DNA from 3 places in the Qipengyuania sp. 902 genome. Region 1 is predicted to be linked to each of the others. Evidence: predicted binding sites of a transcription regulator. Region 1 holds the regulator's gene; each other region holds the start of a gene.
What was found. The regulator LexA, encoded in region 1, represses DNA repair genes until DNA is damaged. The targets are predictions, from matches to a motif close to GTTCCNCNCTTGTTCT.
Positions count from the first base shown of each region.

Region 2: the regulator LexA is predicted to act here: its motif matches at 1,852-1,867, upstream of ACSH0F_RS07395 (ATP-dependent helicase).
Region 3: the regulator LexA is predicted to act here: its motif matches at 1,353-1,368, upstream of ACSH0F_RS05170 (putative DNA modification/repair radical SAM protein).

Region 1 covers NZ_JBNJLJ010000002.1:247,646-250,850, reverse strand. The annotation lists gene ACSH0F_RS06315 (ComEC/Rec2 family competence protein) at 1-892, shown strand, start outside; gene lexA (transcriptional repressor LexA) at 968-1,666, opposite strand; gene trpC (indole-3-glycerol phosphate synthase TrpC) at 1,813-2,598, opposite strand; gene trpD (anthranilate phosphoribosyltransferase) at 2,595-3,205, opposite strand, start outside.
Region 2 covers NZ_JBNJLJ010000002.1:473,615-476,819, forward strand. The annotation lists gene rsmD (16S rRNA (guanine(966)-N(2))-methyltransferase RsmD) at 1-441, shown strand, start outside; gene ACSH0F_RS07385 (hypothetical protein) at 449-916, opposite strand; gene ACSH0F_RS07390 (hypothetical protein) at 1,186-1,740, opposite strand; gene ACSH0F_RS07395 (ATP-dependent helicase) at 1,875-3,205, shown strand, end outside.
Region 3 covers NZ_JBNJLJ010000002.1:23,511-26,715, reverse strand. The annotation lists gene ACSH0F_RS05175 (UdgX family uracil-DNA binding protein) at 1-109, opposite strand, end outside; gene ACSH0F_RS05170 (putative DNA modification/repair radical SAM protein) at 106-1,350, opposite strand; gene ACSH0F_RS05165 (carbonic anhydrase) at 1,661-2,287, shown strand; gene ACSH0F_RS05160 (PilZ domain-containing protein) at 2,402-2,800, shown strand; gene ACSH0F_RS05155 (Y-family DNA polymerase) at 2,797-3,205, opposite strand, start outside.

The DNA.
Region 1 (3,205 bases):
GTTGATGCTGTTCCTGACCGGCTTTGTCATCGAGCTCGCACTTATGCCGATCGTCCTCTTCCATTTCCACCGGGCGGGGATTTACGGGGCGGTCGCAAATCTGTTCGCGATCCCGCTGGTGACCTTCGTCTCCATGCCGCTGGTGGCACTGGCGCTGGCGATGGACGTAGTCGGGCTGGGGGCGCCGGCTTGGTGGCTGGTCGGCAAATCGCTCGATGTGCTGCTGTGGATCGCGCACCTCGTTTCGGCTCAGCCGGGTGCCGTGAAGCTCGCGCCCAAGATGCCGATGGCGGCGATGGCGATATTTGTCCTTGGCGCGCTCTGGTTAGCCTTGTGGCATGGAAGAAAACGGCTTTGGGGCGTGATTCCCGTCGCCGTCGCTTCCTTATGGATGTGGGCGACACCCGCCCCGGACATCGTGATAACGCGTGACGGGCGTGATGTTGGTATAGCGAGCGCTGACGGTCGGCTGCTTGTTTTGCGGGACAGCGAGGGCAGCTACGCCCAGCAAAACCTGCGCGAAATCGCAGCGCTCGACGGGGAGCCCGTACCTTTAGCCGAATGGTCGGGCGCTCGGTGCAGCCGGGATTTTTGTAGCTTACGTATCGATAGGGATGGTCGAGAATGGGACGTGCTGATTGCGCGAAGCCGCGAACTTATCGAGGAGCGAGCGCTTGCCGCCGCCTGCGACAGGTCCGACATCGTCATCGCTGATCGCTTCCTGCCGCTCTCATGCAAGCCACGTTGGCTCAAGGCCGATCGCCGGTTTCTCGAGCGGGAAGGGGGTACCGCCATTTACCTTGCCGAAGAGCGTATCGATACCGTCGCCGAAGGGCAGGGCGAGCACGGTTGGTTCCGCCCTCTCGTCCGGCGGAACGCGGGCTCCCAATAAAAACAACCTCTGAAAGAAGAGGGGGCGCAGCCGACGCCGCGCCCCTCTCCCAAACCAAACCTATCTCGTCGAGCGTCAATGGTAGCGCCGTAGCAAACCGGCAAGCTTGCCTTGAACCTTCACTCGATGGGATTCATAAACCTGCGGTTCGTAGGCCCCATTCGCAGGATCGAGGCGGATTCGCCCGCCATCGCGGCGCAGATATTTCAGCGTAGCTTCTTCGTCATCGACAAGCGCCACGACGATCTCCCCGTCGCGAGCGGTATCGGACCGTCGCACGAGTGCGAAGTCGCCATCGAAGATTCCTGCCTCGACCATCGAGTCGCCCGACACTTCGAGCGCGTAATGCTCGCCGGGCCCAAGCAGCGCGGCAGGAACAGGCATGCTCGCCTGGCCCTCGATCGCTTCGATCGGCGCGCCAGCCGCGATTCGGCCATGGAGCGGCACGTCGATGATGTCGTTCGCCGGTTCCGGGGCGACGGGTTTCGCCGTTACCGTAGCCGCCGTGGTCGCGCCGGTATCGTTCGCAGGCTTGGCCTGGCCGGAGCCTGTCACCGCATCTTCGGGCAGTTTGACGACCTCGAGCGCGCGCGCCCGGTTGGGCAGGCGACGGATGAAACCACGTTCTTCGAGAGCGGAAATCAGGCGATGCACGCCGGATTTGCTCTTGAGGTCGAGCGCTTCCTTCATTTCTTCGAAACTGGGTGAAATGCCGGTCTCCTCCAGCCGTTGCTGGATGAAGCGGATCAATTCGTGCTGCTTGGCTGTCAGCATATCTGCGCAACTCCCGTGCCGCCTGTTCACAACCCTGTGAACGAATGTGGAACAATTAGGCAACGGATATCAGCAAGTCAAGCAATTCAGCCGTTTCGGACCTTTCTTGTGGAGAACAGGCGTTCGCGATACGTGCCGGAGCTGAGTCAGCCTTGGAGCAGGGTACGCGTCGCAGCGACGACATCGGCCTGCCGCATCAGACTTTCGCCGACGAGGAAGCTACGGACGCCGCCGCGCGCGAGGCGCTGGCAATCGGCATGCGTCGCAATGCCGCTCTCTCCGACAATAAGGGCGTGCTCAGGGGCGAGGGCTGCGAGCCGCTCGGTGGTCGCTAGTTCGGTGGTAAAGGTCCGCAGATCCCGATTGTTGACACCGATGAGCCGCGATTGAAGCGCTTGCGCGCGTTCCAGCTCGTGTTCGTCATGGACTTCGACTAACACGTCCATCCCGCGCTCAATCGCGGCCGCTTCGATCTCGCCCATCACGCCGTCGTCCAGCGCGGCAACGATGATGAGTATCGCATCAGCGCCGAGCGCGCGGGCTTCAGCGACCTGCCAGGGGTCGACCATGAAGTCCTTGCGCAGGACCGGCAGATCGCAAGCCTCGCGCGCTTCGACCAGATAGTCTTCGTGGCCTTGGAAGTACGGGGCATCGGTCAGGACGGAGAGACAGGCCGCACCGCCCCTGGCGTAGTCACGAGCGTGCTGCTCGGGGCGAAAATCCTCTCGGATCAGACCCTTGGATGGTGAAGCTTTCTTGATTTCGGCGATCAGGCCGAAGCCATTTTGCTGCGCGCATTCCAGTGCGGAGCGAAAGCCACGCGGCGGCGTTTGGCCCGTGGCTCGCACATCGAGCGAATCGAGCGAATGCTTCTGCATACGCTCGGCCACCTCGCCACGCTTGGTTTCGCAGATCTCGACCAGCTTGTTCATTGCGCGATCGCGATCCAGTCCGCCAGCAGTTGCCGGGCAGCGCCGCTATCGATTGCGTCGCCAGCCATTTCGGCACCAACCGTCCAGTCCTCGGTTTTGCCTGCCACGATCAGCGTCGCGGCGGCGTTGAACAGCACGGCGTCGCGATAGGGTCCGGGCGCCCCGAGCAAGAGCGCTTCCAGTGCCTTCGCATTGTGCGACGGATCGCCTCCGCGGATCGCCTCGACCGGTGCGTGGGGCAGGTTCGCCTGTACGGGATTTACCCGCCGCATCTCGAAATCGTTGCCGGTCACATCGGCCAGCTCGTTTCCACCCGCAAGGCTAAGCTCGTCCAGCCCCTCGTCGCCAGAAGCGATAAAGGTACGCTCGGTGCCGAGCTTGGCTTTTGCCGCTGCGTAGATCGGCACATAGGCCGGGCGCGCAATCCCGATCAGCTGGCGTTTCACGCCTGCCGGGTTGGACAGCGGCCCCATCAGGTTGAATATCGTGCGAACGCCGAGCTGTTGGCGGATCGGCTGCATCCGCCCCATTGCTGGATGATGGTTCTTTGCGAAGAGGAAGCAAATTCCTAGTTCGGCCAGCGACTTCTCGGCGGTTCTTCCTGCCG
Region 2 (3,205 bases), 230 kb from region 1:
CGACTCGGCAGCTTCGACGAGTTGCACGTGCTCGACCTCTTCGCCGGCTCGGGCGCGCTCGGCTTGGAAGCCCTGTCGCGCGGCGCGGCCTCCTGCCTGTTCGTCGAGCAGGACAGCGCGGCGGTGAAGGCGATCCGCAGCAATATCGAGACCTTCGAGGCGCGGACCAGAGCGAGCGTTCAGCAGGCATCGGTGATGAGCCTCGGTCCGGCCAAATCCGCGCACCAGCTGATTCTGCTCGATCCACCTTATGGGACCGGCGCGGGCGAAGTCGCTCTGGATCGCATGCTGCGGCTCGGGTGGATCGACCCCACGACCTGGATCGCGCTCGAAACCGGCGCGAAGGAAGAACCGCGGGTGAGCGGGCTCGAATGCGTGGCGGATCGCCGCGTCGGCAAGGCTCGGCTCTCGCTCTTAAGGCTCGCTACCGACGCGGCGTGAGGCGCAATTACGTGCGCTTCATAGGATCGGAGTGCTCGGAATGCGCTTCATCCATCGGCTCCACTTCCTCGACCGGCTCCGTTTCCTCAACCGGATCGGCATCGGCGGTAGGCTCAGTCGGTTCCGTCGCGCCAACCTGCGTTTCGATCTGACCCCACGCAGCTTCGCGCCCTGTCTCGTCCATCGCGACCATTGCCAGCTTGTCGCCATCGGCTAACCGCCAGAAAAGCTCCTGTCGCTCGGGCACAAGCGTCCAGTAATACCCCTGCACCTCGCCCGGCCACTGCCGGAACTGGACCTGTCGCTCCTCCGGCCAATCGTCGACAACCGCCATCTGTTCGGGCGTCATTATCGCCTCGGCAGGCTGGGCATCAGCCGGCGGTGGTGCCGTGGTTTCGGGTGTATCCTGCGCCATTGCAGGGATAGAAATTGTGGCCAGTTGGCCACCGAGAATGTACCAAAAAGTCTTTCGCATGTGCTCTTCCTCTAGAAGTGAACATGCGCAACGAACGCGACCCGAATACTTACCCCTCCGGGACCTTCCTTGTCGTTTCAAACGCTTCCGATAAGCAATGGATTGCCGCGACCGCAATCGCGCTTTCCGCACCGCCCAACGGTGGTCGTGGCAAAAATGCGGCGAACGGAATCCCGCGCGTAAGCGAAAGGCGAGACCGCTTTCACGGTCCCGCCCTCGAACTCATAGCCAAGTCGCACTTGCGACACGTTGTGATAGAATAGTTCAAATCAGTCCATCTGACTGGCGGGACGACCCGGCCAATAATCCAGCGGCTTCGTACCGGTGCGGTTCTTTTCCCAGCTATTGATGCAGCCATCCTGCTGGTTCGGCGTGCATACCGGCAGGTCCTCGGCCGAGATGTTTGCGGCAGTGCTGCGCGTAATCGGCTGGGCGACTTCATTGCTCACGAAACGCGGCGAGGTCGAAGCCGACGTCGATGCGGTCGTAGCTGTTGTTGCGGTCGTGCTCGAGCCGTTCATCTGGGCTGCAATTTGCGTCCAGGCGGTCGAGCGCTGTTCGGGCGTCATTTCATAGATGCGCACACGCTGCTCGTCGTTGAGGACCCACCAGCCGTTTGTTTGTGCAGGCGTCAGAGTCCAATAGTATTCCTGTACGTTGGCAGGCCATGCATCATAGGCGGTCTGGCGATCGGCCGGCCAGCCATCATACATGGCCTCCTGAGCGTCGGTCCACATGTAGCCGTCAGAATCCATGTCCTGGGCGATCGTGGGGGCGGCGGTAAGAGCCAGGGCTGCTGCACCGGCGAGGATGATATTACGCATTGGAGTGTTCTCCATCTTTGTTTCCATTGCTCTTCCTACGCAGCACCGCACTGCATTGTTCCGTGGGTCCTCAGTACGTCAGGGTACGTCAGGCTTGTATTGCAGCCCGGCGTTCCCTAGCTGTTCCGGAGCTCATGTCAGATATCGTACCCACCTCGGAGACCGGCGAAAACGACGGGATTCCGCCCTATGTGGCGCGGTTGAATCCGCCACAGCGTCAGGCGGTCCTAACCACCGAGGGGCCGGTATTGATGCTGGCTGGGGCGGGAACAGGCAAAACGGCCGCGCTCACCGCGCGTTTGGCACATCTCATCGCGACCCGCCGGGCGTGGCCCTCCGAAATCCTGTGCGTCACGTTCACGAACAAGGCGGCGCGCGAAATGCGCGAGCGTGTCGGTAGGCATATCGGTGATGCGGTGGAGGGAATGCCGTGGCTCGGCACCTTCCATTCGATCGGGGCACGCATGCTTCGCCGCCATGCCGAGCTGGTCGGCCTGCAGAGCAACTACACCATCATCGACACCGACGATCAGTTGCGCCTGCTCAAGCAGATGATCCAGCAGGAAGAGCTGGACGAGAAGCGTTGGCCCGCGCGCCAGCTGGCCGGGCTGATCGACCGCTGGAAAAACCGCGGCCTCAACCCGGGCGATCTGGATGCTGCGGAGAACGAGGCCTACGCCAACGGTCAGGGCGCGAAGTTCTACAAACTGTATCAAGAACGACTGAAGACGCTCAACGCCTGCGATTTCGGCGACCTGCTGCTCCACATGCTGAACATTTTCCGCCGGCATCGCGACGTGCTGGAGCAGTATCAGAGACGCTATAAATACATCCTTGTCGACGAGTATCAGGACACCAACCAGGTCCAGTATCTGTGGCTCCGCCTGTTGGCGCAGGATCGCAAGAACATCTGCGTGGTGGGGGATGACGACCAGTCGATCTATTCCTGGCGCGGGGCCGAAGTGGCCAATATCCTCAAGTTCGAGAAGGATTTTCCCGGTGCGGCGGTGATCAAACTGGAGCAGAATTATCGCTCCACCCCGCAGATTTTGGCTGCGGCATCGGGGTTGATCGATGCGAATAGCGAACGGCTAGGCAAGACGCTGTGGACCAAACTCCCGGCGGGCGAGAGAGTTCGTGTGATCGGTGTCTGGGACGGACCCGAAGAAGCGCGCCGTGTCGGTGAGGAAATCGAGCGGCTCGAGTCCGAAGGCGCCTCGCTGGACGAGGTCGCCATCCTCGTGCGCGCGCAGTACCAGACGCGCGAATTCGAAGACCGCTTCATCCAGATCGGCCTCAACTACCGCATCGTCGGCGGCTTTCGCTTCTACGAGCGCGCCGAAATCCGCGATGCCCTTGCGTATCTGCGCGTCATCGAGCAGCCCGCCGACGATCTCGCTTTCGAACGGATCTACAACCAGCCCAAGCGTGGCCTCGGCGCGAAGACGCTGGAGGCGATGCGCCG
Region 3 (3,205 bases), 220 kb from region 1:
TCAGCCCGCGCGCCCGCTCGCGCCAGAAGTCGAAATCGTCCGGCTCCGGCATGTGCACCACGTAATAAGTTCCGAGCTTCACGCCCGAGAGGCTGCGCGAGGACCTCATGCCGCGAACAGCTCCAGCTGCTCGGTCTTCGGCGCGAGCAGGCTGCGCAGGTCCGCACGGTCGGTCAGCGTGATCGGGCGCCAGTCTACCGTACAGATGAACGGCCGCACCTTGGTGATCGATTGCGTCAGCAACGCCACATCGTCGAGCCGCAGATTGCGATGGCGGCGACTGGCGATGATCTTGTTGACCGCCTTCACGCCGAGACCGGGCACGCGCAGCAATTGCTCGCGACTGGCACGGTTCACATCGAGCGGGAACTGCTCGCGAAACTTGAGCGCCCACGCGAGCTTGGGATCGATGTCGAGCGGCAAGTTCCCGTCCGCCTCGGTCGCCTGCATCACCTCGGTCGGCTTGTAGCCATAGAAACGCATCAGCCAGTCCGATTGATAAAGCCGATGCTCGCGGATCAGCGGCGGGCGTTTCAGTGGCAACACCGCGCTGGCATCGGGGATCGGCGAGAAAGCGCTGTAATAGACCCGGCGCAGGCGGAAATTGTCGTAGAGCCGACTCGCCTTACCCACGATATCGGCATCACTCGCGGCATCCGCGCCGACGATCATCTGCGTCGATTGGCCCGCAGGCGCGAAACGCGGCGCGTGGCGGAAGCGTTTGCGGGCATCCTTTGCCTCGACGAGGTCGGCCTTCACCTTGCCCATCGCGCCTTCGATCTGGCGCGCATCCTTGTCGGGCGCGAGGCGGATGAGGCCACCGTCGGTCGGCAGTTCGACATTGATCGACACACGGTCGGCATAGAGCCCCGCCTGATGGACAATCTCGGCATCGGCTTCGGGAATGGTCTTGAGGTGGATGTAGCCCCGAAAATCGTGTTCTTCCCGCAGGATGCGGGCGACTTCCACGATCTGCTCCATCGTGTGGTTCGAGCTTTTCACGATCCCTGAGGACAGGAACAACCCTTCGATATAATTACGCCGGTAGAAGGCGAGCGTCAGGTCGACCACTTCCTGCGGCGTGAAACGCGCGCGCGCCACGTTCGAGCTCTTGCGATTGACGCAGTAATGGCAGTCGAACACGCAGTGATTGGTCAGGAGGATCTTGAGCAGGCTGATGCAGCGGCCATCGGGCGCATAGGCGTGGCAGATGCCCATCCCCTCCGTCGAGCCGATCCCCTTGCCGCCCAGACTGTTCTTCTTCGCCGTACCGGACGACGCGCAGGACGCATCGTATTTCGCTGCATCGGCGAGAATCTCAAGCTTCTGAAGGATGGTTTGCGACGCCATTCGTTCTTTATATGTTCTTACGCAGGTTTTTCCAACAGCAAAATGCTGCGACCGTGGGAACCCCCAGGCCAGAACAGCGTAAAAATTGCACGGACCGGGCCCCTCTGGCGGGCGCATATGCGCTCGTGATGTCGGACGTTGAGCGATCGCCCTTGGCGATAAAGCAAACCAGCGCCCGACCCACTCTGACTTCGGGCGCCAACGGAGAGTGGTTATGATATCTCGTCGATCCATGCTTGGTGCAACGGGGGCTGCCAGTGCCGCCGCCTTGCTGAGCGGTAATTCGGCCTTAGCGCAGGATAATCCGGCAATGCCCGAACCTGCGCCGCCCGCTTCCGACCTCACCCCCGATCAGGCACTCGAACTGTTGCGACGAGGCAACGAACAGTTCCTGACCGGCGGTCGTACGAGCGTCCTAACCAGTTCCCAACGACGGCTCGATCTCGCCGCTGGGCAACAGCCTTTTGCCGCCTATGTGACGTGTTCGGATAGCCGGGTGCCGCCTGAACTCCTGTTCGGTCGCGGACTGGGCGAACTCTTTATCATTCGCAATGCCGGGAATACCGTAGATACGGTCGCGCTCGGGTCGATCGAATATGCCGTGGCGGTGCTGAATGTCCCCCTGGTGGTCGTGATGGGACATGAGAGCCGCGGTGCCGTGAAAGCAGCGACCGAAGTCGTTACGGACAATGCGACATTCCCAGGTTCCATCGGTCCGATGATCGAACCGATTATCCCGGCGGTCCTGTCGGTACGCGATAAGGACGGCGATCTGCTCGATAATTCGGTGCGCGCCAACGTCAGCCGCGTCGTACGGCAGCTTCGACAGCATACCGACCCCATCCTGCTCGAGCCGCAGCGGGTCGGGGCACTGAAAGTCGTCGGTGCTTATTACGATCTCGACGATGGGCGTGTGGACTTCTTCGATCGCCCCTGAATGCGATACCCGTCCGGCAAGGTGCCGGGCGGGTATCCCTAAAGTTTATTTACCGTGTCAGAAAAGGTCACGGTAACCAGAGCCCCCCGATGACGTCCGGTAAGGGGGCACCGCGTGGCGCTATTCCAGAAAAAACAGGTCGCAAGCCAATCCGAACGACGCATCAGTCGGCGCCATGCCGTCGATTGCCCGGCGTCGCTTCGCCTGCTCGGCGGCGAACGGTATGGTCGGCTCAGCGATCTGTCGCTCGACGGCGCATGTTTTGAGGCTGACGACCTGCCTGCCAGCGGGGTTTCGGGGTTGCTTGTCTGGGGCGATCAGGAACACTGGTGCAAGGTGGTATGGAGCCGCGACGGTAGCTGCGGGCTGGTGTTCGAACGCAGCATTCCGCAAGCAGCCGTGGACGCCACAACGCAGACCGTCGAAGTCGAAACCGGCCCGGTGGCGAATTTCAGCAACATACCCCTCGGCCAGAAGCGCTCGCGCCGCGCGTTTCTCGTGTCCGAGAGTTAGGCGCACAGCCCCTGCAGGAACCAGTCCGGTGGTCCGCCCCGCCCGTCTCCGGCGATGCCTTGGCGATAGATCCAGTAGCGCCGCCCTCGCTCGTCCTCGATCCGGTAGTAATCGCGTAGGCGGACCGAACCGCGCTCGCGCCACCATTCGGGTGCGATCCGCTCCGGCCCTTCGACCCGCGCGACTTCGTGCACCCCGCCGCGCCAGCGAAAGCGCTGAGGGTACCCGTCGGGCGAAGCATAGAGCACGGCGATCCGCTCCGGCGTGTCGAGCATCTTCAGCGGGCGAGCGTGGAATTCCAGCACCCCTTGCGTCGGTGGCTCGCGCTCCAGCGGCGGCTTCCAGCGCTGCGCGCGCTCCGGGATGTGGCTGGCGAAGGGCACCGGGCGACTGACCGCCTTGGGG